DNA from 3 places in the Burkholderia sp. 22313 genome. Region 2 is predicted to be linked to each of the others. Evidence: predicted binding sites of a transcription regulator. Region 2 holds the regulator's gene; each other region holds the start of a gene.
What was found. The regulator FNR, encoded in region 2, switches genes on or off when oxygen is low (the NO sensors DNR and NnrR bind a similar motif). The targets are predictions, from matches to a motif close to TTGATNNNNATCAA.
Positions count from the first base shown of each region.

Region 1: ACTJKF_RS02635 (universal stress protein) is a predicted target of FNR. The motif match lies at 7,631-7,644, and genes of this name have one in related genera.
Region 3: ACTJKF_RS02615 (universal stress protein) is a predicted target of FNR. The motif match lies at 7,617-7,630, and genes of this name have one in related genera.

Region 1 is NZ_JBQEON010000002.1:200,228-209,625, reverse strand. It holds partial or broken gene ACTJKF_RS02675 (efflux transporter outer membrane subunit) at 1-110, shown strand, start outside; gene ACTJKF_RS02670 (hypothetical protein) at 149-598, opposite strand; gene ACTJKF_RS02665 (MBL fold metallo-hydrolase RNA specificity domain-containing protein) at 873-2,276, shown strand; gene ACTJKF_RS02660 (zinc-dependent alcohol dehydrogenase family protein) at 2,364-3,404, opposite strand; gene ACTJKF_RS02655 (bifunctional enoyl-CoA hydratase/phosphate acetyltransferase) at 3,401-4,432, opposite strand; gene ACTJKF_RS02650 (PHA/PHB synthase family protein) at 4,429-6,249, opposite strand; gene ACTJKF_RS02645 (beta-ketoacyl-ACP reductase) at 6,246-6,992, opposite strand; gene ACTJKF_RS02640 (hypothetical protein) at 6,982-7,521, opposite strand; gene ACTJKF_RS02635 (universal stress protein) at 7,712-8,551, shown strand; gene ACTJKF_RS02630 (acetate/propionate family kinase) at 8,560-9,398, shown strand, end outside.
Region 2 is NZ_JBQEON010000035.1:26,836-36,233, forward strand. It holds gene ACTJKF_RS24990 (aldo/keto reductase) at 1-896, opposite strand, end outside; gene ACTJKF_RS24995 (hypothetical protein) at 1,035-1,241, shown strand; gene ACTJKF_RS25000 (LysE/ArgO family amino acid transporter) at 1,251-1,871, opposite strand; gene ACTJKF_RS25005 (LysR family transcriptional regulator ArgP) at 1,977-2,870, shown strand; gene fnr (fumarate/nitrate reduction transcriptional regulator Fnr) at 2,923-3,669, opposite strand; gene ACTJKF_RS25015 (universal stress protein) at 3,836-4,309, opposite strand; gene ACTJKF_RS25020 (DUF3005 domain-containing protein) at 4,745-5,155, opposite strand; gene ACTJKF_RS25025 (hypothetical protein) at 5,435-5,668, shown strand; gene epsC (serine O-acetyltransferase EpsC) at 5,812-6,732, shown strand; gene ACTJKF_RS25035 (SDR family oxidoreductase) at 6,766-7,569, opposite strand; gene folE (GTP cyclohydrolase I FolE) at 7,569-8,204, opposite strand; gene ACTJKF_RS25045 (LysR family transcriptional regulator) at 8,317-9,243, opposite strand; gene pobA (4-hydroxybenzoate 3-monooxygenase) at 9,360-9,398, shown strand, end outside.
Region 3 is NZ_JBQEON010000002.1:190,237-199,634, forward strand. It holds gene ACTJKF_RS02575 (TIGR00730 family Rossman fold protein) at 1-1,025, opposite strand, end outside; gene ACTJKF_RS02580 (c-type cytochrome) at 1,048-1,383, opposite strand; gene ACTJKF_RS02585 (Acg family FMN-binding oxidoreductase) at 1,403-2,410, opposite strand; gene ACTJKF_RS02590 (zinc-dependent alcohol dehydrogenase family protein) at 2,585-3,574, shown strand; gene ACTJKF_RS02595 (helix-turn-helix domain-containing protein) at 3,600-4,352, opposite strand; gene ACTJKF_RS02600 (hypothetical protein) at 4,240-4,476, shown strand; gene ACTJKF_RS02605 (response regulator) at 4,816-5,463, opposite strand; gene ACTJKF_RS02610 (sensor histidine kinase) at 5,460-7,454, opposite strand; gene ACTJKF_RS02615 (universal stress protein) at 7,702-8,172, shown strand; gene ACTJKF_RS02620 (universal stress protein) at 8,225-9,061, opposite strand; gene ACTJKF_RS02625 (universal stress protein) at 9,058-9,398, opposite strand, start outside.

The sequences.
Region 1 (9,398 bases), on a different contig from region 2:
TGCAATACCATCAGGCGCGGATTGCGTGGCTGCAGGCTGTCGCGCAGCGGCTGCAGGACACCGTCGCGTTCTATGTCGCGCTCGGCGGCGGCTGGGGTGACGCAGGCTGACAGGCGGGGCGCACGGCATCCCGCCTTCATTCGACCCTTCAGCCCGTATGCGCGGCGACGTCGGGACGCTGCCACGGCGGCAACTCCGCCCAGCCGAGCGGACCATAGACGGTGCCGCCCGCGGCCTCGATCGTCTCGACGAACGCGGCGAGCGTCGCCCCGGCCGGCACGGCCAGCGTCATCGCATCGATGAAATCCTCGCTGCGCAGCCACGGCGCGGCGCCGTGGTTGATCTGCTGGACGCTCCAGGCGTGCCCGTGCCGCCCGGCCTCGGGCGGCAACAGGCTCGGCGCGTCGAACGCAACCCTGAGCAACTGCGCGCGCGAATCGCTGTACGGCGGTTTCGCGGCGCTCTGGTACGGCACGTCCGCCCAGCGCTCGCCGCATTGCTCGTCGAGCGGCAAGCAGGTAAACCACGCCCAGGGCGAGCGGACGAAACACAGCCGGTAAAGGGGCCCGGCACCATCGAGATTGGCGATCAACGTCATGATGGATTCATCCCGAAAGACGCGTGATACCGACACGCGGCACACGTGCGGCATGCGCGGATAACGGGGCCACGACACGGCACCGCATGCGCGCACGGAATCACTATCCTGCCGCCGCCGAGGCCGAGGCTTGATCGTCGTCAAACCGGGCGCCGTCCGGGAATTTCGTCCGGCGCGCGAGGCGATCCCGCAATTCCTGATTTCGGTCAACCGCCGCGCGCGCGTTCGGGATGTAATCGACGTACTGCTCCGTCGACTCTGCGCGAGGCGATCCATGAAACTGACTTTTCTCGGTGCGACCGAAACCGTGACCGGCTCGAAGTATCTGGTCGAGCATGGCAGCCGGCGCGTCCTCGTCGATTGCGGCCTGTTCCAGGGGACGAAGAACCTGCGGCTGCGCAACTGGCACCCGCTGCCGCTCGCGCCCGACACGCTCGACGCGGTCGTGCTCACGCACGCGCATATCGATCACACCGGCTACCTTCCGGTGCTGGTGCGCGACGGATTCCGCGGGCCGGTGTACTGCACGGCGGGCACCGCCGAACTCTGCGACATCATGCTGCGCGACAGCGCGCGGCTGCAGGAAGAGGAAGCGGACTTCGCGAACCGGCACGGTTACTCGAAGCATCATCCGGCGCAACCGCTTTACACGCTGGACGACGCGCAGCGCGCGCTGCACCTGCTGAAGCCTGTCGCGTTCGACGATTGCACTACGCTGGCGGGTGGCTTGACGTTCCGACTGCTGCCGGCCGGGCATATCCTCGGGGCGGCGAGCGTCGTGATGCACTGGGATCACAAGGTGCTCGCGTTCTCCGGCGACCTCGGCCGGTATCACGACCCGATCATGCAACCGCCGCGGCCGCCCGCGCATGCGGACTACCTGGTGGTTGAATCGACGTACGGCGACCGGCTGCACCCGGCGTCCGATCCCGAGAACGAACTGGCCGCGATGTTCGACCAGACCTTCGCGCGCGGCGGGGTCGTCGTGATGCCCTGCTTCACCGTCGGCCGAGCACAGGAAATCCTGCACTACATCGCGCGGTTGAAGGCGTCCGGCCGCATGGCGCGCGTCCCGGTGTTCCTCGACAGCCCGATGGCGACGGACGTGACCGAAATCTATCGCCATCATCTCTTCGAACACCGGCTGAGCGCGTCCGAAGCGAACGCGCTCGGCCACGCGGCGACGATGATCCGGTCGGTCGACCAGTCGAAGGCGATTGCCGAACATCATGGCCCGATGGTCATCATCGCCGGCAGCGGAATGGCGACCGGCGGACGCGTGCTGCATCACCTGAGCCGCTACGCGCCCGACGCGCGCAACACGATCGCGCTGGTCGGCTACCAGGCCGTCGGCACGCGCGGTGCGGCGCTGGCCGCACACGAGCCGACGCTGAAGATTCACGGCGAGTACGTCCGCGTGCGCGCGCAGGTCGAGTCGATCACGGCGCTGTCGGCCCATGCCGACTACGAAGAGGTTCTCAAGTGGCTCGGCACGATGCCGTGTGCGCCCGTGCGGACCTTCATCACGCATGGCGAACCCGCCGCGGCGGATGCATTGCGCCGGCGTATTTCCGAGACCCTGCATTGGCCGTGCGAAGTGCCGACTTACGCGCAGTGCATCGATCTGGACGAAGTCGAGGCCGGCGGCACGCAGGAGCCTGCCGCGCTTTCGACCTGACCGACCTGACGGCGCTGCCGGCGAAAGCGCCGGTCGCGCGTGGCGGGACGCAGATGTTCGCGGCTCCCGTCACGCGCGACCGCATCATCAGCCGACTTCGATGATCACCTTCAGCGCATGGGTCTGCGCGGCGCGCCCGAACGTGTCGTACGCGCCTTCCACGTCGTCGAGCGAGAACCGGTGCGTGATCAGGCGCTTCGGATCGAGACGCCCGGCGCGCACGGTCTTCAGCAGCATCGGCGTGCTCACCGTGTCGACGAGCCGTGTCGTGATCGAGATGTTGCGATCCCACAGTTTCTCGAGGTGCAGGTCGGCCTTGACGCCATGTACGCCGATGTTCGCGACCACGCCGCCCGGTGCGACGAGCGCCGTGCACATCTCGAACGTCGCCGGAATGCCGACCGCTTCGATCGCGCAATCCACGCCGACGCCGTCGGTCAGCTTCATCACTTCCGCCACCGGGTCGCCGCTGCGGCCGTCGATGCAGTCGGTCGCGCCGAAGTGTCGGGCGATCTCGAGCCGGTTGCCGTCCGGGTCGATCATGATGATCCGCGCCGGCGAATAGAACTGCGCGGTCAGCAACGCGGCCAGCCCGATCGGCCCCGCGCCGACGATGGCGACCGAGCATCCCGGCTGCACCTTGCCGTTCAGCACGCCGCATTCGAATCCGGTCGGCAGGATGTCGGACAGCATCACGAGCGCGTCCTCGTCCGCGCCCGGCGGAATCCGGTACAGGCTGGTCGGCGCATGCGGGATGCGCACGTACTCGGCCTGGGTGCCGTCGATCCGGTTGCCGAGAATCCAGCCACCGGTCGTGCAATGCGAATACAAGCCGCGGCGGCAGTACTCGCAGCGGCCGCACGACGAGATGCATGAAATCAGCACGTGATCGCCTGGCTTCAGCGAGTCGACCGCGGCGCCGGCCTGCTCGACGATGCCCACGCCTTCGTGGCCGAGAATGCGGCCGGGTTCGCACGTCGGCACGTCGCCCTTGAGGATGTGCAGATCGGTGCCGCAGATCGTCGTGCGCGTCACCCTGACGATCGCATCGGTCGGCGACTGCAATTCCGGTTTGGGCCGCTGTTCGAGCGCCTTGCGCCCGGGGCCGTGGTAAACGAGTGCTTTCATCGCTGTTCCTCCATCGAAAAGACGGCCTGTTGGCTGGCCAACGCCGGCGCATGCCGATCCTGCGCCAGCCATGCCGCGAGCGCGCAGGACGCGACCCGCACGGCAACGCTGTCGGCGCGGCTCGTCAGTACGATCGGCACGCGCGCGCCCACGACGATGCCTGCGTTCGCGGCACCGCCCAGGTATTCGAGTTGCTTCGCGAGCATGTTGCCCGCTTCGAGATCGGGAACCACCAGGATGTCGGCGCGGCCGGCAACCGGCGAATCGATCCCCTTGTCGCGCGCGGCCCGCTGCGATATCGCGTTGTCGAACGCGAGCGGGCCGTCGACGATCGCCCCGGTGATCTGCCCGCGCTCCGCCATCTTCGCCAAGGCCGCCGCGTCGAGCGTCGAACGCATTGCCGGATTGACCGTCTCGACCGCGCACAGCACCGCCACGCGCGGGCAGGCAACGCCCAGCGCATGGGCGACGTCGATCGCGTTCTGCGTGATGGCCGCCTTCTGCGCAAGATCCGGTGCGATGTTGACTGCCGCGTCGGTCAGGATGAACGGCCTCGGATACGCAGGCGTTTCGATCAGGAAACAATGCGACATGCGCTTGTCCGTGCGCAGCCCCGATTCCGCGGCGACGACCGCGCCCATCAGCTCGTCCGTATGCAGGCTGCCCTTCATCAGCGCGCCGGCGCGGCCGGACGCCGCGAGTTCCACCGCGCGTGCCGCTGCCGCATGGCTGTGCGGCACGTCGTCGATCGTCCACGTCGCCAGATCGACGCCCGCCTCGTGCGCCACGCGCAGCACCTTCGCGCGCGGTGCGACGATCAACGGCTCGATCGATGCGCCCAGCGGCGACGTGTTGATCGCAGCAAGCGCGACGAGGCTGGCCGTATCGCATGGATGCACGACGGCGACGGTGAGCGGTGGCGCGCTGCGTGCACGTGCGATCAGCTCGGGGAGTGTGCCGTCCGCCCGCGGCAGCAGTCCGGGCAGGCGCGCGCCGCCCGGCGGATCTCGCTGCAGGTGGTCGTTCATGTCGTGAGCACGTAGGTACCGGGTGCCGCGGCGAAACCGGCGGCCGGCACACGTGCCGGCACGTCGCCCGACGAATGCGCGTGCAGCCAGTCGCGCCAGCACGTCCACCACGATCCGTCGACCACCGGCGTTTCGCTCACGAAGTCGTGCCGGCTGCGGTAAGGCGCGCCGGGCTCGCGCGTCGCGCAGCGATAGTGGCGCCCGGAATGGCCGGGCTCGGACACGATGCCGGCATTGTGGCCGCCGGACGCCAGCACGAAGGTCAGCGCGTGGTGCGTGAGCAGGTGGAGCGTGTACACGGAACGCCAGGGCGACACGTGATCGCGCTCGGTCCCGACCACGAACGTCGGCACGTCGATATCCGACAGCGCGACCGGCCGCCCGTCGACGCAGTAGCGGCCCGCCGCGAGATCGTTGTCGAGAAAGAGCCGTGTCAGGTATTCCGTGTGCATCCGATACGGCATGCGCGTGGTGTCCGCATTCCACGACATCAGGTCGTTCGCCTTCGTGCGCTTGCCGAGCAGGTATTCGCTCATCATCCGCGACCAGATCAGGTCGCGCGCGTTCAGCATCTGGAATGCGGCAGACATCTGCGCGCCGTCGAGGTAACCCTGCCGCCACATCAGTGCATCGAGCGCGGACAGTTCGCTGGCGTCGATGAAGAGACCCAGTTCACCGGGTTCGCTGAAATCGGTCTGGGCCGCCAGCAACGTGACGGATCGCAATGCCTCGTGTTGACGGCCGTCGCGCGCGAGCGCCGCCGCACCGATCGTCAGCAGCGTGCCGCCGAGGCAATAGCCGACCGCATGAACGGCTTCGCCGCAAATCGACCGGACCGCGTCGAGCGCCGCCATGCAGCCGTCGCGCAGATAATCGTCGAGGCCGAGCGCGCGTGCCTCCGCGCCCGGATTGCGCCACGACACGGCGAACACCGTGTAGCCGGCATCGACGAGGAAGCGGATCAGCGAATCGTGCGGCTGCAGGTCGAGGATGTAGTACTTCATGATCCACGACGGCACGATCACGATCGGCTCGCGTGCCACGTCGGCCGTCGTCGGGTCGTATTGCAGCAACTCGCACAACGCGTTGCGCCATACGACGCGGCCCGGCGTGATCGCCACGTCGCGCCCCGGCAGATAGGTGCGTGCGTCGCGGGCCCGCGTGCCGTTCGCGCGATCGAGCCACGCGTGCACGTCGTCCAGCCAGTTTCGGAAGCCCGCCGCGAGATTCGCGCCGCCGCTGCGCATCGTCGCGTCGAGCACGACCGGGTTGGTCGCCAGGAAATTGCCCGGCGAGCAGGCGTCGAGCCATTGTCGCGCGGCGAATCCGACCAGTTTCTCATGATGCGGTTCGACGCCCGGCACGCCGCGCGTCGCGTTTTGCCACCAACGCTGGATCGACAGGAAGCTGTCGCGATACGCATGAAACGGCCATCCGGCCCACGCCGGCGCGGCAAAGCGCGGATCAGCCTGCCCCGCGTGCACGGTCATGCCACTCGGGTCTGCAGCGTCGGCCTCGCCCTCGCCCCGGTTTGCCGCCGGTGCAACGGCCGCCAGCCACGCCTGCGTCGCGAGCTCGAAGCATGTTCCCGGCGACACCGCCAGATGCGCGCCCCAGTCGAGCATGGCCAGCGCAAGCGATACGGGTGACAGCCCGAAGGTCATCGCGGCCACGTTCGCATGCGCCGCGCGGTTCCATCGTTCGGCGGGCGTCGTGGCGGCTTGCGCACATTCGGTCGCGCTCGACGCAGGTTCGTCCGTACCCGGTGGCCTCATCGATTCGTGCCCGATCCGCGCACGCATGACGGATGCGCTCATCGCATGTACATCCCGCCGTTGACGTCGAATTCCGCGCCGGTCGCGAAAGCCCCCGCGTCGGAACTCAGGAACGTGACGAGCGCGGCGATTTCGTCGGGGTCGCCAAGCCGGCCAACCGGTATCTGCGGCAGGATCTTCGTGTCGAGCACGTCCTTCGGCACCGACTCGAGCATCGCGGTGGCCAGGTAGCCGGGCGCGACCGTGTTCACTGTCACGCCGTGGCGCGCGAGTTCGAGCGCCAGCGCCTTCGTGAAGCCATGGATGCCCGCCTTCGCGGCCGCATAGTTCGCCTGCCCGTATGCGCCGCGCGCCCCGTTCACGGAGCCGATGTTCACGATCCGCCCGAAGCCGGTTTCGATCATGCCCGGCACGAACGGCTTCGTCATGTTGAACATGCCGTCGAGATTGGTACGCAACACCGCGTCCCACATGCGCTTGGTCATCTTCACGAAGGTGGCGTCGTGCGTGACGCCGGCGTTGTTGACGAGCACGTCGACACGCCCGAACTCGGCCAGCACGCGTGCCGCGCAATGCTGGCACGAATCGTAGTCGGCAACGTCCACTTCGAACGCATGGAACGTCCGGCCCGCCTCGCGTTCGTGCGTGAGCCAGGTCGCGACGTGGTCGTTGCGTTCCGTGTGCGATACCGCCACCGTGATGCCGGCATCGTGCAGGCGGCGGCTGATCGCGGCGCCGAGCCCGCCCATTCCGCCGGTGACGAACGCGACACGCTCAGCGCACATGGTCGCGCTCCCGTGCGTCGGCAATGCCGTTCACGGGCCGGTCGGCAACCGGCGATTCGTCATGCGCGCCGGCTGCATCCTCGATCCCGCGCTCCAATGCCGCCATCCACTCGGCCCACGGCATACTGGCCCCGTTGACCACGGCCAGTCTTCCCAGATCGGGCAACCAGTCGGTCTGATAGCGCGGCAGCGCACCGGCGCCGTATTCGCGCAACCAGCTGCGCCATGCACCGGCGCTCTCGTATTGCGAACGCATGCACATCTCGGTGGCATCCTGCCAGATCGCGACGCTCGCGATCGCGTAGTCGCGCATCACGCGCTGCGTCGCCACGGCGAAGGCCGTCCATTCCGGCGTTTCAGCAAACGCCCGCTGCAGCCGGCGCACCGCGTCACGGTCCCGATCGATGCGCCGCCCTGCCAGCGCATGCCATTCGTGCTGCCAGTCGCGGTTCAGTGCGACCATCCGCAACGCGAGGTCGCAGCCCGCGCGGCAAACGTCATTCGGTGTCGTCAAAGCGTACGTGCTCATCGGCTTCCCTTTTTCGATCCGATCAATGGGTTGGCATCCTGCCTCGTGCCGCACACCCCGCATCGGCGTCGCGACCGTTTCACTGTGCGGCCGCGGCGCACGAGCGCCGTTGATCTGAGTCAAGCGCGCGGAAAGCCTGCTTCGTAGACTGGATTGCACTGGCGGATCACCCGTCGATGGAGCGATTCCGATGAGCTACAAGAGCATCGTCGTGCACCTCGATACAAGCGCCCGCGCGCATTCGCGGCTCGAATTCGCGTTGCGTCTCGCCCGGCGCTTCGGTGCACACCTGACGGGTCTGTTCGCGGTCTACACGCCGGAACCGCATTCGTTCTACGTGATGGCCGGGTCCGCCGACTATTTCCGCGCGCACCGCGAACAGCGCGACGAACGGCTGGCCGCGCTGGAACGCCTGTTCCATGCGGAAGCCGCTCGCGCAAAAGTGCCCGCTGCATGGATTCGCGCGGATGAGCGCGCCAATGCAGCCGTGCCGCGCGCCGCACGTCTTGCCGACCTCGTGATCGCCGGCCCGAGCGACCCGAACGATCCCGAGACCTATATCGACGACCAGTTTCCCGAGAATCTCGTGTTGTCCGCCGGTCGCCCGGTGCTGTTCGTGCCGTACTCGGGCGCATTCCCGTCGGTCGGCGAACGGGTGTTCGTCGCCTGGGACGGCAGCCGGGAGGCCGCGCGCGCCGCGCACGATGCGATTCCCTTTCTCGAACATGCGAAGCGCACGACGCTCGCTGCCGTGGTCGACGGCGATTCTGCATCGGCGAGCGCGCGCATTCCGGCCGCCGATGCCGCACTGATGCTGGCGCGCCATGCACCTGACGTGAACGTGCTCGACATCGATGCCGGCGACGGGTCGGCGATCGGCGACACGTTGCTGTCGCGCGCGTATGAAACGGGTTCCGATCTGCTCGTGATGGGCGCCTACGGCCATCCGCGCTGGCGCGAGCTGGTGATGGGCGGCGCCACGCGCACGGTGCTGGCGTCGATGACGATGCCGGTGCTGATGTCGCACTGAACCGGCCGATGCGCACGCTCGCGCTGCTCGTCGTCAATGCCGGTTCGTCGAGCGTGAAGTTCGCGGTCTTTGCGTACCCGCCGCACGGCGATCCCGCGCGGCGGCCATTGCACGAAGGTGAAGCGGTCGCGACCGGCAACAGCGTGTCGATCCACTTCGATGCCGAACCGTGCGGTACGCTGTCGTTGGCTGCCGACGATCCGTACCGTGCCGTGTTCGCGCGCATCGCGACCTGGATCCGCACGCAGTTGCCGCACATCGCGCTGGGCGCGATCGCGCATCGCGTCGTGCACGGCGGCATGCGGTACGTGGAGCCGGTGGCCGTCGACGATGAGGTGCTGAACGCGCTTCGCACGCTGACGCCGCTCGCGCCATTGCATCAGCCGCACAGCCTGGACGCGATCGACGCGCTGCGCGACGCGTTCCCGGACGTCCCGCAAGTCGCCGTGTTCGACACGGCGTTTCATCGCACGCTGCCGCGTGTCGAGCAACTGCTGCCGCTGCCGCATGCATGGTTCGACCGGGGCGTGCGCCGCTACGGATTCCATGGCCTGTCGTACGAATACCTCGCCGTCGCGCTCGACGAATCGTTCGGCGCGCGCGCGCATGGCCGCGTGATCGCCGCCCATCTCGGCAGCGGCGCGAGCCTGTGCGCGCTGCGCGACTGCCGCAGTGTCGCGACGACCATGGGTTTCTCGGCACTCGACGGATTGATGATGAGCACCCGCTGCGGCACGCTCGATCCCGGCGTCGTCCTGCACCTGCTTGAGACTGCGAAGCTGTCGGGCGACGCACTGGGCCACCTGCTCTACCACGCGTCCGGGCTCAAGGGGGTCTCGGGTGCGTC
Region 2 (9,398 bases):
ACGCGGATCGCTTCGCCGAGCAAGGCAAGCTGCGCGAGCGACGTCGCGCTCGCGATCGGTGCGGTGATCGTCGGCCGCGCGATCTGCCATGCCAGCGCGATCGCGGCCGGTTGCGTGCCGTGCTTCGCCGACACGTCGTCGAGCGCCGCGAGAATGCGCAGGCCGCGCGCATCGAGATAGCCGGCGACGCGATCGCCGCGCACGCTCTTCTTCAGGTCGGCCTCGCTGCGGTACTTGCCCGACAGGAAGCCGCTCGCGAGCGCGTAGTAGTTGACGACGCCGAGCTTCAGGTCGCGCACGACCGGCTCGAGGTCGCGTTCATAGTCGGCGCGGTCGATCAGGTTGTATTCCGGCTGGATCACCTGGTAGGCGGGCAGGCCGTCGCGCCGGCTGATGTCGGCGGCTTCGCGCAGGCGCGCGCCGCTGTAGTTCGACGCGCCGATGATGCGCACCTTGCCCGCGTCGATCAGCGTCTGGTACGCGCCGAGCGTTGCTTCGAGCGGGGCCGTGTCGGCGAGATCGCGGTGCGAGAAATACAGGTCGATGTAGTCGGTCTGCAGGCGGCGCAGCGAATCGTCGACGGCCTTCAGGATGTTGTCCCTGGTCAGGCCGGCGCGTGCCTCGAGCAGGCCGACCTTGGTCGCGATCACGACCTGGTCGCGCTTGCCGGAGCGCTTGAGCCACTTGCCGATGATCGTTTCCGATTCGCCGCCGTGGTTGCCGGGCGCCCAGGCCGAGTAGACGTCGGCCGTGTCGATGAAGTTGATGCCGGTGTCGGCGAGCGCGTCGAGCAGCGCAAACGATGCGTTCTCGTCGACGGTCCAGCCGAAGACGTTGCCGCCGAAGGCGAGCGGTGAAACCTGGATGTCCGACGTGCCGAGGGTGCGTAGTGTCATGTTGCTCTCCGATATCTGCGAGATGAAGGGATCGAACGACAGGATGGGCCGGAATGAATGCGACGGGACGGCGGACGGGCGAAGCACGTGCGCCGTTGTCGCGGGACGCTGAAACATTCTCGCCCATCGGCTGGAATCGTGCAGCGGGCACACAGCCGCGAATGCGGCGAAATGGCGGCGGATAGCGGATGCATCGTCCGTTATCGAATGATTCGTGCTGTCGGATTGGATGCGGAGCCGAATTTTGCGATGCCGGTGCGCGAGGGGACGCGAATGGAAGCGCCGGCGATTCCGGCGCCGGAACGAAAAACGGGCGGCATGCTGCCGCCCGTGATCGATCGGTGACGCAACGCGTTATCGCAACTGCACGGCCGCCAGAAACAGCACCATGCTGCCGATCGCGCCATCCAGCACGCGCCACGCAACGGCCTTGCGGAACCACGGCGCGAGCAGTCGCGCACCGTATCCGAGCCCGAGGAACCACACGACGCTGACCGACATCGCGCCGATCGCGAACGCGACGCGTGTGCCTTCCGGCTCGCGTGCGCCGGCCGTGCCGATCAGCAGGAACGTATCGAGATACACGTGCGGGTTGAGCCACGTGAACGCGAGCGTCATCAGCACGATCGCGGCCGCACTTTGCGGCGGCGGTGCGACCGTGTCGCCACGCACGTCGAGCGTGTCGTGCCCCGGCTTGAACGCGCGGCGCAGCGCATTGATGCCGAACCATGCGAGATACGCGAGGCCGACGTACAGCACCACGTGGACGAAGGTCGGATAGCGCTCGACGAGTACCGATGCGCCGCCGACGCCGGCGCCGATCAGGATCATGTCGGACAGCGCGCACAGCAGCACGATCTTGCCGACATGCGCGCGCATGATGCCTTGCCGGAGCACGAACGCGTTCTGCGCGCCGATGGTGACGATGAGCGATCCGCACAGGGCGGCGCCGTGGGAAAAAGCGATCCAGTTCATGATGGGAGACGAGAAGCAGTAGACGGGTGAATCGGTTAGCGCTAGTCTGCGGGCAGCCATGACATAAGAGAAGCTAATTCACCTAATGCGGATTAAGGAAATCTAATGCTCGACTACGCGTTGCTCGACGCCCTCGCAGCCGTGATCCGGCACGGCTCGTTCGAACGGGCGGCCAAGGAGCTGAACGTCACGCCGTCGGCGGTATCGCAACGCGTGAAGCTGCTGGAGGAGCGCGTCGGCAGTGTGCTCGTCAAGCGCGGCCAGCCGTGCGTCGCGACGACGTCGGGCGCGCTGCTGTGCCGCCATACGGAGCGCGTGCAGCTGCTCGAGGCCGAGCTGGGCGGCCGGATGCCCGCATTGCCGGGCCAGATCGCGAGTGCGTGGCCGACGTTGCGCGTGGCCGTCAACGATGACAGCGTCGCGACCTGGTTCATCGACGCGGTCGGGCCGTTCTGCACCGAGCGCGAGACCCTGCTCGACCTCGTGATCGACGACCAGGACTACACGGCCGCGCGCATTCGCGACGGCAGCGTGCAGGGCGCGGTGACCGCGCAGGCCGAGCCGATCCAGGGATGCCGGTCGACGCGGCTCGGGCGCATCCGCTATCGCGCGGTGTGTTCGCCGGCGTTTTACGCGCGCTATTTCAGCGCGGGCATCACGCGCGATGCGCTGCGCCGCGCGCCGTGCGTCATGTTCAACCCGAAGGACGGTTTGCAGGCGCGTTTCATCCGGCGCGTGACGCGCGCGGATCTCGATCCGCCGCAACACTGGATCCCGCACGTCGCGGGCTATCTGCGCGCATGCGAAACGGGGCTGGGATGGGGGATGTGCCCGGACCGGATGGTCGATCGCCAACTGGCGGCGGGCGAGCTCGTCGACATGTCGCGCGGGCGGACCGTCGACATCGAGCTTTACTGGCAGAGCTGGCGCCTGTCGATCGGCTGGCTCGACGATTTCAGCGTGGCGCTCAAGGCGCGCGCGGCGCTGTTCCTCGACTGATCGGGGCGGAAGGCGCCGTAGAGGCGGGCGTGGCGGGTGGCGGCGCGCGGGGTCAGACGTGGTGCAGGCCGTCGAAGTCGACGATCTGCACGAGGCGGCCCTGCATTTCGATCAGGCCGCGCTTCTGGAACTTCGACAACGTGCGGCTGACCGTTTCGAGCGTCATGCCGAGATAGCTGCCGATGTCTTCGCGCGTCATCCGCAGGTTGAATTCCGACGGCGAGTAGCCGCGCTTCAGGTAACGCGACGACACGTCGAGCAGGAATGCGGCGACCCGTTCTTCCGCGTTCAGCGAACCGAGCAGCATGGTTTGCGACGTTTCGCGCACGATCTGCTCGCTCATCAGCTTGTGCATGCGCAGCTGCATCGTGCCGGCCTCCGAACACAGCGACTTGAGCGCGCTGTACGGAATCACGCAGACGGAGCTGTCTTCCAGCGCGACCGCGGTGCGCGGGTGCGTGTCGTCGCAGATGCCGTCGAGGCCGAGCGCTTCGCCCGCGAGGTGGAGGCCCGTGACCTGCTCGCGGCCGTCGTGGCGCGTGGCGACGGTTTTCAGCGAACCCGAGCGCACCGCGTACAGGTTGTCGAACATGTCGCCTTCGCGGAACAGCGCTTCGCCGCGCTTGACCGGGCGCGCCGCGCAGATGACCGATTCGAGGCGGCTGAGTGCTTCGGGCGCGAGGCCCTGCGGCATGCACAGGTGCCGCATGGCGCACGACGAGCAGTGCGGGGCCTGGCGGGAGGCCCAGCTGCCTGCATGGGGCTGGGCGGCGGGACGTGTGGCGACGGGCGTCAGCATGATCGTTTACTCCGGCGTTGAATCGACGAAATCATTGTCCCACCGCAAGTTGCGGCTGTCGGGTGACAAAACGTCGCGACCGTGCGCGCATGCCGCGTGGCGTCGCAGCGGCAGGCGTGCATGCGCGCAGTTTGCCTGCGCGGCTGCAACGCGCGCGCCGGCCCGCTCAGCCTTCCTGCTCGTCTTCGTCCGTGTGCGCGGCGGCCGGGATCAGCAGCACCGGCAGCGTCGCATGCCGCACGCACTGTTCGGCGATGCTGCCGAGCACGAGGCGGCGGAACCCGCGACGGCCGTGCGTGCCGAGCACCAGCAGATCGGCGCCGAACGCCTTCGCGCCGTCGAGGATCAGCGTCGATACGTCGTTGAGCGACGACGCCTCGTTCATCTGCGTTTCGCCCTTCACGCCGGCAGCCTGCATCCGCTTCGTGAAATCCGCCGCGAGCGCGGTGCCCTGCGCGATGAGCTGGTCGCGCAGCACGGACGGATCGTAGCCCGGCACGTTGTAATAGATCGCGGCGTTCTCGACGACGTAGAACGGTTGCAGTTCGGCACCGTGCTGCTTCGCGAGCGCGAGTGCGGCATCGAACGCGTGGCGGGACGTGTCGCTGCCGTCGATGGCAACCAGAATGCGCTTGTACATAGTGTCTCCGAGTGGCGGGTTGAGCGGAAGTCGGCGCAATGGCCGAACGGGCCGTGCGTTGCTGCGAGGCAGGGTAAACCAACGGCCGGGACTTTGCAGCGACGTCGCGGTCATCGCGATCGTCGCGCCGCGGCGGCGGGGCCGGCGTACCGCGATGGCGGCCCATGCGCGCGCCGCATGCTGCACTGCGTGATGCGCGCGGCGAAGCGCGAAGCGCATCGTGACCGCAGCCGCCGCGCGGACGATGAATCGCGACGCCTGCTCGCGCGAAGACAGCACGTGAGCGCCGTGCGGACACGCCATCGTCACTGAATACGGTTGCGCGGGCATCGTGTGACGGCAAGCCGCGAAAGGCCGGCACCTCGATCCGCCACCGTCGATCGCCGGTCGCGCTTCGATTCGCCAATCGAACGATCGATTCAAACGGCGCGCACGCTACCTCGGCACCGCCGTCAGTTCGATCACCCGTTCCGGCCGGCGTCCGTGACCGGGCCAGTACGTGCTGCCGTACATGCGATGAACGGGGCCGAACGCGGCGTCGGCGGCCTGCGACGGCGCGGCGAAGCCCTTCTCGATCACCGCGTAGCCAGCCCGCAGCGCGAAGGCCGGATGGTTGCCGCCCGGCCGGCTGTCGAACCCGGCGAAGCCGTCGCCGGCTTCCGGCATCGCGTTGACGAGCGATGCGTTGCTGCGCGTGATCTGGTCGGGCGAGAAGGCGCGGCCGCTCGCGAGACGTGCCGCCTCGCGATGCTTGCCGTCGGTGTCGACGGTGCTGTCGAGCGTGTCGTCGTTGTCGAGTTCGACGCTGCGCGGATGCGCGATGTGTGCTTGAGCGGACGTTTCCATCACGGCTCTCCTGGCGGCGAGGCGCTCCGGATCGAAGCAAATCCCGTTCCGGGCACGACGGGAAAACGGCGCGCGGGCGATCGCCGGGCTCGCATGGCGCGCGCTGATTTGTCCTGATTTATTTCAGCTAGAACACCCGTTTTCTACAGAGTATGATTCTTTTCCTGCGAAGCGGCGACAGGGGATGCAGTCTCGCCGCCTCTGCCCGCACCGGGGGCCACGTAGCACCCTTAAAGACGGGTAGTGAACAACAAACAAGGGACTAGAGGTGGCGGATTCATGCAAGCGAATACTGCGTTCACGCACCGCGGCTATCTGTTGAATTGCGCGCCCGCGCGCGCCAGTGACGGTTCGTTCAAACCTTACGTCGTGATCTCCCGATCGAGCGACGGGGAACTCGTCGCGAACCGTTTCTTTCCGATCGAGCTCCAGTTCAACGACGAAGGCGCCGCGATCGCGCATGCGCGCGACTGGGCCGTGCGCTGGATCGACGCGAGCAGCATCACGATCTGACCCGGTCGCGCGTCAGCAGCGTCGGCCGCCCGGCCGCCCCCCCCCCCCCGGCATGCCGCTGCCGGACGAAAACGCGGTAATCTTGTGGAACCCGTCACTTTATTAGCGGCCGTGCGTTCCAGCGCGGCTGCCTGCATTGTCATATGTCGACATCACCCGCCCGTCAGTGGGGCCTCGAAGAAATCGTTGCCGGCTTGCGCGAATCGCGCGAGGAACGCCATCGCACGCGCCATCCGCGCGGCATCCGTGAACTGCCGTCGCGCGACGCGATCTGCAAGATCGTCACGGGCCTGCGCGCGTCGATGTTTCCGACGCACTATGGCGCGCCGGATCTGACCGACGAAAGCGTCGATTACTACGTCGGCCACACGCTCGAAAGCACGTTGCGGATCCTGTCCGAACAGATTCGCCGCGCGCTGCCGTTCCTGCCCGAGCATGCGGACACGCCGTTCGCGGAGCTCGACGAACGCGCGTTCGAGATCGCGCGCGAGTTCGGCCGGCAGTTGCCGTCGGTTCGCGCGCTGCTGGTCAGCGACATCCAGGCCGCGTATGCGGGCGATCCGGCCGCGCAGCACATCACCGAGATCCTGCTGTGCTATCCCGGCGTGCTCGCGATGATGCACCATCGGCTCGCGCATGCCTTGCACCGGCTCGGCGTGCCGCTGCTCGCGCGCTTCATCAATGAAATCGCGCACTCGGCCACCGGCATCGACATCCACCCGGGCGCGCAGATCGGCCCGAGCTTCTTCATCGACCACGGCACCGGTGTCGTGATCGGCGAAACCGCGATCATCGGCGAGCGCGTGCGCGTGTACCAGGCCGTGACGCTCGGCGCGAAGAGCTTCCCGGCCGACGGCGAAGGCGCGCTGGTCAAGGGCAATGCGCGGCATCCGATCGTCGAGGACGACGTGGTGATCTACGCGGGCGCGACGATTCTCGGCCGCGTGACGATCGGGCGCGGCTCGGTGATTGGCGGCAACGTGTGGCTCACGCACAGCGTGCCGGCCGGCACGAGCGTCGCGCAGGGCAAGGTCCGCGAAGGCGGCAGCGCCGAGAAGCCGTAACGGCGGCGCGCGAACGGCGCCGGCGCGCTGAAGTCAGTGCTTGGCGCCTGGCGACCGATGCTTGTACAGCACGTCCTGGTCGACACGAATCAGGTTCTGCCCCGCATCGACGACGAAATCCACGCCGTTGTAGGCACTCCCCGTCAGCAGCAGGATTGCGCTCGCGACATCGCCGGGGCCGGCGATGCGCGCGAGCGGCGTCGATGCGCGGCTCGCGTGCTCGAAGTCGGCCTGCGTCTGGTCGTCGCTCGGCAGCATCAGCCCAGGGAACACCGCATTCACGCGCAGCACGGGCGACGACGACAGCGCGAGCATCTGCGTGAGATTGCCGAGCGCGGCTTTCGCGACCGTGTAGCTGAAATGGTCGCGGTGGAAGTTTTCCTTGATCTTCTGGTCGACTACGTTGACGACGACGCCCTGCGCGCCGGCCGCGCGGGCCCGTTCGTGGAACGCGCGCGTGAGCAGGATCGGCGCACGGCAGTTGACGGCCCAGGCCTGGTCGAACGCCGCGAGGTCGAAGCTCGGGAAGTGGTCCTGCCAGAACACCGACGCGTTGTTGACCAGCACGTCGAGGCGGCCGAAGTGCGCATACACCTGGTCGATCAGCGCGGTGATTTGCGCGGCATCCGACAGGTCGGCCTGCAGCGCGACCGAATCGTGCCCGCGTTCGGCGATCGTGCGGGCCGCCGCCTGTGCGGCATCGGCCGAGCGGTCGTAGTGGACCGCGGTGCGATAGCCGTGCGCGGCGAAATACTCGGCGAACGCGCGCCCGGCCCGGCGCGCGGCGCCGGTCACGAGCACGACCGGCGCGTTCGCCGCTTGCTTCGTAGACTGCATTACGTATTCGTCAGGTTGACTGAAGAAGGATTCGCGACGATCGACAGGAATTCGCGCCGCGTCGACGGATCGGTGCGGAACGTGCCGAGCATGCGCGACGTGACCATCTCGACGCCCGGCTTGTGCACGCCGCGCGTCGAGATGCACTGGTGCGCGGCTTCGAGGATCACGCCGACGCCTTTCGGCTGCAACACGTCGAACAGCGTGTCGGCGATCTGCACGGTCATCTTTTCCTGGATCTGCAGGCGCTTCGCGAATGCGTCGACGAGACGCGCGAGCTTCGAGATGCCGACGACGCGATGGTTCGGCAGATACGCGACGTGCGCGCGGCCGATGATCGGCACCATGTGATGCTCGCAGTAGCTCTCGAAGCGGATGTCCTTCAGCACGATCATTTCGTCGTAGCCGTCGACTTCGCTGAACGTGCGCGCGAGGATGTCGCGCGGGTCCAGCGCATAGCCGGCGAAGAACTGTTCGTATGCGCGCACGACGCGTGCGGGCGTGTCGAGCAGGCCTTCGCGGGCGGGATCGTCGCCGGCCCAGCGCAGCAGCACGCGAACGGCATCCTCGGCTTCTTCCCGGCTCGGCCGGGTGGCGGCCGGCTCGGGCGCTGCGGTTTTCTTACCCTTACCCATCTAGTGGCTCCATCGAATGCGGCCGCCTGCGGCGGCGCGGATATCCGGCCATTGTTTCATGCTTTCGCGGGTCGTGCGTGCGGCGCGCCGCTCACCGGCCGCGCGCCTTTCGTCACTTCGGCCATTCGTCCTGCTCGTCGTTGAACAGCGACGCGACGATGCCGCGCAGCCACGCGGTGCGCGGATCGTTGTGGAACTTGCGATGCCAGTGCTGCTTCAGGTCGAAGCGCGGCAGCGCGAGCGGCGGCTCGACCGGCACGATGAACGCGTGCTCGGCCGCATACGCATAGCCGATCGCATGCGGCACCGTCGCGATCAGGTCGGTGCGGCTCAGGATGAACGGCAGGCTCATGAAGTGCGGCGTCTCGAGCACCGCGCGACGCTGCATGCGCTGCTTCGCGAGGTATTTCTCGAGCACCTCCTGGCTGCGCCCTTCGGCGCGCACCACCGCGTGCCCGCACCCGAGGAACTGCTCGACCGTGAACGGCGGTGCCTGCTCGAACGGATGGCCGCGCCGCATCAGGCAGACGAACCGATGCGTAAACAGCCGCTGCTGGAAGAAGTTGTTGCCGTCGAGATCGGGGAAGTAGCCGACCGCGAGATCGATCGAGCCGGCTTCGAGGCCGCGGCCGACTTCGTCATGCGCGAGCGAGACCGAGCGCAGGTTCGCATGCGGTGCGCACGTCGTGAAGGCCTGCAGCAGTTTCGGCAGGAACACGATCTCGCCGACGTCCGACAGCGCGATCGAGAACGTATGCGTGCTCGCCGCCGGATCGAAGTCGTGCGGCGCGACGAGGCCGCGCTCGATCTGCGCGAGCGCGTCGCGGGCGGCCGGCAGCAGCGCGAGCGCGCGCGGCGTCGGCTCCATCCCGCGCGACGTGCGCACGAACAGCGGATCGCCGAAATAGTCGCGCAGGCGGCCGAGCGCCGTGCTCACGCGCGGCTGGCTCACGCCGAGCAGGGTGCCGGCACGGCTGACGTTGCGCGCGTCGTCGAGCGCGACGAGGTAGGGAATCAGGTTCAGATCGAGCGCGTCCATCGTCAGGACAGTATCTTCAAAACGTATACAACTTATCTCCTGAATCGCGTTGCCGCATAGTCGGGAAAGCGCTCAAATGGGTTCCATTACTCGAACCAAAGTTCTGGAGACGAACAATGCGCACCCAAGTCGCGATCATCGGCGCCGGCCCGTCC
Region 3 (9,398 bases), on a different contig from region 2:
ACGGCGCGCGGCTTCGACGAAGCCTTGCAGCGTGCCGGCGCGCGTTCCCGACGCCGTGCATACCAGTCTCCGATCGCGTGCCAGATCTGCGCGGCGGATTCGCAATAGGTGAATAGCGCCAGGTCGCGGCGGTCGATCATCCCTTCGTCCGCGAGAAACGCCAGGTCGACCGCGCGGCGCCAGTAGGCTTCGCCGACGAGGATGACCGGCAGCGGCGCGATCTTTCGCGTCTGCAGCAGCGTCAGCACTTCGAACAACTCGTCGAACGTGCCGTAGCCACCTGGAAAAAAAACGGCCGCTTTCGCGCGTTCGAGCAGGTGCAGCTTGCGAATCGCGAAATAGTGAAACCTGAAGCAGAGATCCGGCGTGATGTACGGATTCGGCGCCTGTTCCCGCGGCAGCTCGATATTGAAGCCGATGCTCGGTGCGCCGCGCTCGTATGCGCCGCGGTTGGCGGCCTCCATGATGCCGGGGCCGCCACCGGTCACGATGGCGAGCCGTGCGGTGCGCGTGCATCGATCGGCGTAGGCGACGATGCGCCCCAACTCGCGCGCGACGCGGTAATACGCGCTGTGCTCGACGAGCCGGCTGGCGGCCGTGACGGCACGACGCCGGCCCGCGTCGTGCGGACGCTCGGCGAGCAGGCGATTCGCCTCGTCCAGCCGTGCATGTGCGACGGCCGGCGCGACGATGCGCGTGCTGCCGTAGATCACGACCGCATGACCGATGCGTTCATTCTGCAGGCGCTCCTCCGCTTTCCAGTAGTCGAGTTGCAGCCGGATGCCTCGCATGCTCGCGCGCTGCAGCAGCGTCGCGTCTTCATCGGCCGCGGTGCGTTGCGGGCTTTGGGCGAGGCGTCGTACGCGATACGAGGTGCGTCGGATGCCGTCGTTTCCGTCGATGGCATTCGACCGCGCGGCTAGCCGTTTGCCGCGCGCCTTCGCGATCGTCGCGTCGGACGCGGCACGGTGGCGAGCGTTGCCGTTCGTCTTGCCGGGGAGAACGCGTTTGACCATGGGCGACATGCGTTGAAGGGGCGCGCGACGGTTACTGGCTCAACACCCATTGAACGAGCCGATGCGCGTCGTCGGGGGAGAGCGGCCCGCCGCGATCGATCGCGGACGGCATCGGCGTGTCGCCCCAATGCACGCGGCCGCCGACGCGCAGCTTGCGCTCCAGTTCCGCGCCGGCATTGGGATCGCCGCGGTACCGATCCGCAATCTCGTGGAATGATGGCCCGAGGAACGTCATGTCGAGCGTATGGCAGAACATGCAGTGCTGCGCGTTGACGAGTTCGGTCGGCTCGGGCACGGCAGTCTGCGCTGCGGCCGTGCCGGCCGTTGCGGCGATCACGCAGACGACCGTGCAACGCATGATTCTCATGTTCGTTTCCTCGTCGAATTCAGGCCACGGAGATCACTTCGTCGAGCGGGCGACGCGGCGAATGCGGCGTATGCGGGCCGCGCCCGACACGCAGCAGCAATTGCGGCGAGCCGCGAAACCCGAGCATGTGGCACAAGTGCGCGCGCAGCCCGGCCGTCTCGATCGGCTGATTCAGGTACGACGCGGTATAACCGGCGCGCGTCGCCACGAGCAGGATCCGCTCCAGCGCCTGGCCGGTGGCGAGCCACGCCTCGCGATCGTCGCGCGCGGTCGCGATGCAGACGATCAGCGGCGATGCGCCGACGAGCTGATGATGCAGTGCGGCCAGCCCGTTGCCGAGATCGAAGGTCCGTACCGCCATCGTCACGACGGGCGCGGCGAAGTCCAGCAACGTCGGCACGCCGGCCGCGAATGCCGGCATGCCGTCGACGTGCCGGCGCGGATCGATCCAGCTCGCCAGCTCGCGACGAAAGCGCGGGTCCGCGAACTGTTGACGATCTGCCTCGGCGACCAGCTCGGCGACTCTCGCGCGATGCGCGATCGAGTCGACGCACGCGACCTCGGCGCCTTCCGCAACGCCGGCCGCGATCAGCTCGTGCTGGATTTCTTCCGGGATGGCGCTCGATTCGAACGGCGCGCGTGTCGTGACGCGCGCCTTGATCGCATCGAACAGTGCGCCAAGGGACACATCGGAATAGCCGTCGTCGCAGATCCGGACGAGTGCAAGGAGATCGGGGTCGACTTCGGAAGGAAACGTGCTGATCGTGTGGGCGAGCCCCGCGTGATTGAGCGCGACACGCAGATTGAGCAACGCTGCCCCGCAGCTGATGATCAGCTCGCGATCGAATGGATCGACCACGGGCAATGCGCGAACGCGGTCCGCGCAGACCGAAATCGTGGTGCCGTTGACCAGGAAGCGCCACGGCTGGGAATTGTGGCTGGACGGAGCCAGCACCGCGTAGCCCAGCAGCGACCGCAGGTAACGGTCGGGACGGGTGCTTGCGGCAAGCGGGGGAACGGCTATCATTTGATCGTCTCCAGGTCGCCGCTCTGGCGGCATGACGCCACTTCATCGTGTCAGCAACGGGGCGGCGGCCGTTGACCCACATCAAGCGCCCGGCACCCGGTGGTGCGCGCGCGATGTGCAACGACCAGCCTTGGAATGCACGGCGTGCGGCGACGATTGCGCGGGGAGGCGAACATGCTTGCGATGATGTTTGACGGCAGCACACCGCACTTGCGCGAAGCGCGCATGCCGGCGCCCTCGCCGGCCGCGGGTCAGCTACTGATCGACGTACATGCGTGCGGCGTATGCCGGACCGATCTCCATGTCGTCGACGGTGAGCTCGCGCACCCGAAGCTGCCGCTGATCCCGGGGCACGAAATCGTCGGAACGGTGCGCCAGTCAGGCGAGGGCGTGACGGGCGTGGCCGTCGGCGACCGGGTGGGCGTTCCCTGGTTGGGTTCGACGTGCGGGCATTGCGCGTATTGCCGATCCGGCCGCGAAAACCTGTGCGACAGCCCGGGATTCACCGGCTATACGATCGATGGCGGCTATGCCGAGTGCACCGTTGCGGACCATCGGTATTGCGTGCCGCTGCCGCAGCGCTATTCCGACCTGGACGCCGCGCCGCTGCTGTGCGCCGGGCTGATCGGTTATCGAACCTTGCGCATGGCAGGCGACGCGCGCCGGATCGGCATCTACGGTTTCGGCGCGGCGGCCCATCTCGTCGCGCAGGTTGCACATTTCGAAGGACGCAAGGTGTTTGCGTTGACCCGGCCCGGAGATGTCGCGGCGCAGCAGCTGGCACGGTCGCTGGGCGCGGCATGGGCCGGCGGCAGCGACGAAGCGCCGCCCGAGCCCCTCGATGCCGCGCTGATTTTCGCGCCGGTGGGTGCACTGGTGCCGGCCGCACTCCGCGCGCTCGACAAAGGCGGGATCGTCGTGTGCGGCGGCATTCACATGAGCGACATTCCGGGATTTCCGTACGCATGGCTGTGGGGCGAGCGCCGCATTGCGTCGGTGGCCAACCTGACGCGTGCGGATGCCGTCGAATTCATGCGGATCGCCGCTGCGATGCCGCTGCGAGTCGAGGCGGTGCGCTATGCGCTGACCGATGCGAACCGGGCGCTCGACGATCTGCGCGGCGGGCGCGTGTCGGGTGCCGCCGTGCTGAGCATGCGGGGCTGATCCCGCCGACGTGCCCGCGGCGCGCTCAGATCTGCCGGAGGCCTTCCGGATCGACGATCCGGATCTGCTTGCCTTGCGCCGCGACGAGCCCCTTGCGCTGGAACTTCGACAGCATGCGGCTGACCGTTTCGAGCTTCATCCCGAGATATTCGCCGATTTCGTCGCGCGTCATCCGCAGGATGAATTCAGCGGCCGAGTAGCCGCGTGCCTTGAAGCGCGAGGAAAGATTCAGCAGGAACGCGGCCACCCGCTGCTCGGCCGTCATCGTGCCGAGCAGCAGCATCTGGGAGGACTCGCGCACGATTTCGCCGCCCATCATCTGATACACGTGATGCTGCATCGTCCGCACTTCGCGGCACATCTGCTCGAGCTGGCCGAACGGGATGATGCAGACCGTGCTGTCCTCGAGCGCGATGGCGTCGCCGTTGTGGTGCCCCGTGTACACGCCGTCGAGCCCGAGCGACTCGCCGACGATCTGGAAGCCGGTGATCTGCTCGTCGCCGTCGCGATGCATCACGATGGTCTTGAACGACCCGGTTCTCACCGCATAGATGCTGCTGAACGTGTCGCCCGCGCGAAACAGCGTTTCCCCGCGCCTGACGTGGCGCGTCGTGCAGATCATCGCGTCGACGCGTGCGAAATCGTCAGGAGAAAGATCGGGCGGCATGCATACGCTGCGTAATGCGCACGTCGAACAGCGGGATGCGGCGCGCTTCGGCTGGTCCACCGGTGCGACGGGATGCAGCGGGATGAACGGGCGTAACGGGCTTAACGGCATGGTCGTCGAGACATCGGCATTGCTCTGCATGATCGGCTCCAGTTCGGGGGCAGCGACGGTTCGCCGTCAGGCGGGATCGCGCTGGCCGTTGTACCGGCGGCCTTGGTCTCTGCCGCCTTCCTGATGGAAACGCCGCACCGGACGGGCCGAGAGACCGATACGCCAGTCTCGACGGTGATGCTGTCTTTGCTCCGGGAGGCACGCTGGGTTGTTTTTCTTGATGTGCAGTATGGACGGTGCGCGACGTCAAGAAAATCAGCCGGAATTGAAGATGCGGTAGGTGACGTGGAAGTGCTGTAGGACGTTTCCTACAGAGGTGCGGCGTCTTGTCGCAATCGTTGCCGATGGGATTCCGTCCGCCGGAGGAAACCGAAAATGGCCGAAGAACGGGGCGTCGGCAGGGTGCTGACGCCGCCGGAGCGGGGCGCGCACCGGAAAGCATTAACCGACTGCCTCGTTGCCGTCAGAGCTCGTCCGGGTCATCGAACAGCTTGTGGCGCAACGCGTAGCGTACGAGTGCCGTGTCGTTCGGCATCTGCATCTTCTCGAGGATCCGCGTCTTGTACGTGCTGACGGTCTTCACGCTGACGCAGAGCGCCTGCGCGATTTCGGAAATCGACTCGCCGGAAGTCACGCGCCGAAACACGTCGAACTCGCGGTCGGACAGGCGCTGGTGCGGCAGGAGATCGGACGGCTCGTTCAGGCTCTGCGCGAATTGCTCCGCCATCGTCAGGCTGACGTAGACGCCCCCGGCCGCGATCTTGGTCAACGCGGCGACCAGTTCCGCGCTGGCGCTTTCCTTGGTCATGTAGCCGGACGCGCCCGCGCGGAACGCACGCACCGCGTACTGCTGTTCGGCATGCATCGTCAGCACGAGGATATGCAGTGCCGGCTTCTCGTCCTTGATCTGCTTGATCAGTTCGACGCCGTTGCGGCCGGGCATCGACAGGTCGAGCACCAGCACGTTGGCGTCCGTGTCGCGCATGAGCGCGATCGTCGAAGCACTGTCCTGCGCTTCGCCGACGACGTCGAAACCGCTTGCATTCTGCAGAATGTGCCGCAGTCCGTCCCGGACGAGTGCGTGGTCGTCGGCGATGAGTACCCTGATCATGACAGCACATCTCCTTGCTGGATGGCGTGAAGCGGTAATGCCACGGTGATCGTGAATCCCGCTCCCGGCCGGTTGTCGATCGTCACCGTCCCGTCGAGCATGTGCGCGCGCTCGCGGATGCCGATCAGGCCGAACGACGGGCGATCGCGCACATCGTGGCGGTTCTCGGGCGCGCCGTGACCGTTGTCGGCGATGCGCAGCATGCAGTAGCCGTCCTCGACTTTCAATGCGAGCGTCACGTTCGTCGCGTCGGCGTGCCGCGCGACGTTGGTCAGCGCCTCCTGCACGATGCGGAACAGCGTGGTGGCGCCGGTGCTGGTGAACGCGGTGTCGACGGGGGCGATGTCGCGGTCGACCGTGATCCTGTAGCGGCGCGTGAAGTCGTTGGCCAGCCATTCGATCGCCGGGACGAGGCCCAGGTCGTCGAGCATCACGGGCCGCAGATCGGCCGCGATGCGCCGAACCGACGCAACGGTCGAATCGATCAGGCGATGCATGCCGCCCAGCTGCTCACGCACACCGGTCTTGGGGGCGACACCGCCCGCGAGCGCCAGTTCGACGGCGGAGAGATCCATCTTGAGCGCGGTGAGTTGCTGGCCGAGGTCATCGTGCAATTCGCGCGCAATCCGCGTTTTCTCTTCCTCCCGCACGTTCTGCAGGTTGGCGGACAGGTCGCGCAGTTCCTCGCGCGACTGCTTGAGGGCGTTTTCCGCTCGCACCCGCTCGGTGACGTCGCGCAGCATGACCGTGTACAGCTTGCTGCTGCCGTCGCGAATCTGCGAGATCGACGCCTCGATCGGAAACTCGGTGCCGTCGCCGCGCAAGCCGAACAGCACGCGTTGCCGTCCCATCTGCCGCTCCGACACGCCGGTCACGCCGAATTGCTCGACGTGCCGCGCATGCGCGGCACGGAAGCGCTCGGGGATGAAGCGGGCGAGCGGCGCACCGATCGCATCCATCGCCGAGACGCCGAACACGCGTTCGGCGGCCGGATTGAAGATCACGATCGTCTGGTTTTCGTCGACGGTAATGATGGCCTCCATCGATGACCGGATGATGGCCATCATCCGGGCTTCGGTGGGCCGGGTGTCGCCAGCCTGTACACCCGCGAGCGGGCGCTGCGCGGCGACCCGCCGCACGAGCGCGGCCAGCGTCAGCGACAGCGCGATGCCGGCCAGCAGCACGGCCATCGCGGCGTCGGACACGGCGGCGCGCGGTGCGCTGTAGTGCAGCGTGAGCGGTGTGCCGCCGAACGTCAGCGCATCGGTTCGCGTGAACGTATCGCGGGCTTCAGCGTTGCCGCCGCCGGCAAAGCCGCCGGAATACACGGGCGCCGCCGGATCGTCGGCGACGATGTCCATGCGCAGCCGGTCGAGCACGGACGAATCGGCCAGTCGAGCGGGATTCAGCGACGCATAAACATATCCGGTCACGCTCGCGTGCCGGGGTCCGGACAACGCCCGCTCTTCAGCATTCGCATAAATCGGCAAGTACAGCGTCAGTTCCGTACGGGCGATCGTCGCATCGGTGCTGTCCTGGATCGCGTTCGCGGCCAGCGCGGCCTTGCCGGTTTCTGCCGCCCGCTGCAGTGCCAGCCGGGTCGGCTGATCGTCGATGGCGACGCTCGGATCGATTCTTCCGATACGACGGACGGGAGATTGCAAGCCGTCCAGATCGAGACTGGCGAGATAGCCGCGCCACGCTGGCCCGGATTGCGGCGCGGCCAGTGTCGACGCGAAGCCGCGCGCGCCACGCAACACGGCAACTGCGCCGAGGAGGCTGCGCCTGAGCTCCGCGGTCGCGAGCATCGCGGTTTGCTCGAACCTTGCCTGGGCGGCTTGCCGGGCCTCGTTCTGCAATGAACGGGACGCCGAAAACGTTGCAGTCAGACCCAGCGCCAGCGTCAGCAGCGCGGCCATGGCCGCATGGCGGGCGGGCCGAGTCCGTTGCGGAGCCGGCCCGGCCTTGAAGGAGGGCGCATTCACTGTCATTGCCGTTCATCCTGACGGATTTCGCCGGCGGCTGGCGGGCCGCGAGCCGGACGCGAGGCACGAAAAGCGGGGCGGACCGGAAGTGCGATGGCGCCCGAAATTGTGCGCGCTTTGCCGGCGTTCGCCAATCGGGACCGATGCGGACGGGCGCGCGTTGCAGCCTTGATCCGTATCAACGGAACGGGGTTCGGCGGGAGCAGACTGGCTTGACCAACCGATCGAATCCGGACGACAGCAGGGAGGCGCCATGTATCAAAGGATCTTCGCGGCACTCGACGACAGCCGCGGTGCGCGGCTCGCGCTCGACGAGGCGATTTCGCTCGCCCGCGATTCGGGCAGCCTGATCATCGCCATGTGCGTGGTATCGGACGCGCGGCGGCTGACCGACGCCGACAGCGGCTATATCGACCAGCGCGACCCGGCCGGACTGGATGCGGACAAGGCCGCGATCGCGGTCTCGGACGCGAAAGCAGCGTTTCAGCTCTCCGGTGTACGCGGCATCGCGCAAACGATCGACGCGTATGGAGAGGACGTTTCGGACGTGCTGGCGCGAGCTGCCGCCGAATGCGACGCGGACCTGATCGTGATGGGCACGCATGGCCGTCGCGGCGTGCGCCGTGCGTTGCTCGGCAGCGTGGCCGAATCGCTGGTGCGCATCGCGGACCGGCCGGTGCTGGTGGTGCGGGAGGGCCCGGGCGCGGGCGCTGGCATGTTGTGACGGTCGTGACAAAAGAAACGAGCAGCCACAAGCGGCTGCCCGTTTCACTCGCTCAGTGAGACAGCAGAACCGGCACCGTCATCGTCTCGAGGATCGTGCGCGTCGCACCGCCCAGCACGCGTTCGTGCATGCGTGCATGGCTGTACAAGCCCATCACCAGCAGATCCGCGTGCAGATCGGTCACCCGGTTCAGCAACGTCGCGCCGACGCTGACCGTCCGGTCGCGCGGCGTGGTCGAGAACGACGCGCGAACGCCGTGCCGTTCGAGATACGCGGCGACGTCGACGCCCGCCGGTGTCTTGTCCGGATCCGGATTCCCGCGGGTGACCGTTTCGACGTTGACGAAGCGCGCACGGGCGAGCAGCGGCAGTGCGTCGGCCATCACGCGGGCGGCTTCGCGCCCGCCGTCCCAGCCGATCAGCACGTTCTCGCCAAGCGTTCGCACGTCGCCCGCGTAGGGCACGACGATCGCGGGGCGTCCGCTACCCATCACGACATCCTCGACGAAATGGCGAGCGACGTAGGTCATGCGGTCGTCCGGGTCCTCCTGGCCGAGCACCAGCAGATCGGCGTGGCGCGCATGGAGGATCGCGGCGGCCGTCGCGTCGCCGGTCGGCGCCTGCCATTCGACCGTGTTGCGCCCGGCGCGCTCGGCGGCTGCCAGGAATCGCTCCTCGGCTTCCTTGCGCCGCTGGTCGCACAGGCGTTCGTAGACGGCCAGCTTCAGCGGTTCGTCGGGGCGTCGCAACGGTTCGAACAGATCCTGGCAAACCACGTAGAGGCCGATCAGGTGGGCATTCCAGCGTCCCGCGAGTTCGAGCGCGAGATCGACGCGCGTCGAGCAGCGCTCGCTGTCGTCGAGATGGACGAGCAGGGTCTTGTAGCTCATGACGGCTCCTTTTCGGTCGATGCGGCAATGGTCTCGGCGGACGCCTTCGATGCGCAGCTCGCCGGAATCATCAGAACCGGGCACGTGGCATGGCGCAGCACGCGCTCGGCCACGCTGCCGAGGACGAGCCGGCGAAAACCGCGCCGGCCGTGCGTGCCCATCACGATCAGGTCGGCGTTGAGCTCGCCGGCGAGACTCACGATCCGTTGGGGCACGTCCTCGCCCGCCGGCGCGACGTCGGAGATCTGCGGCGTGCCGGCCACGTCGCGTGCCTTCATGCGTTTCGCCGCGTCGTCCGTGACGCGCAGTCCTTCCTCCCGGAATGCATCGATCAGGA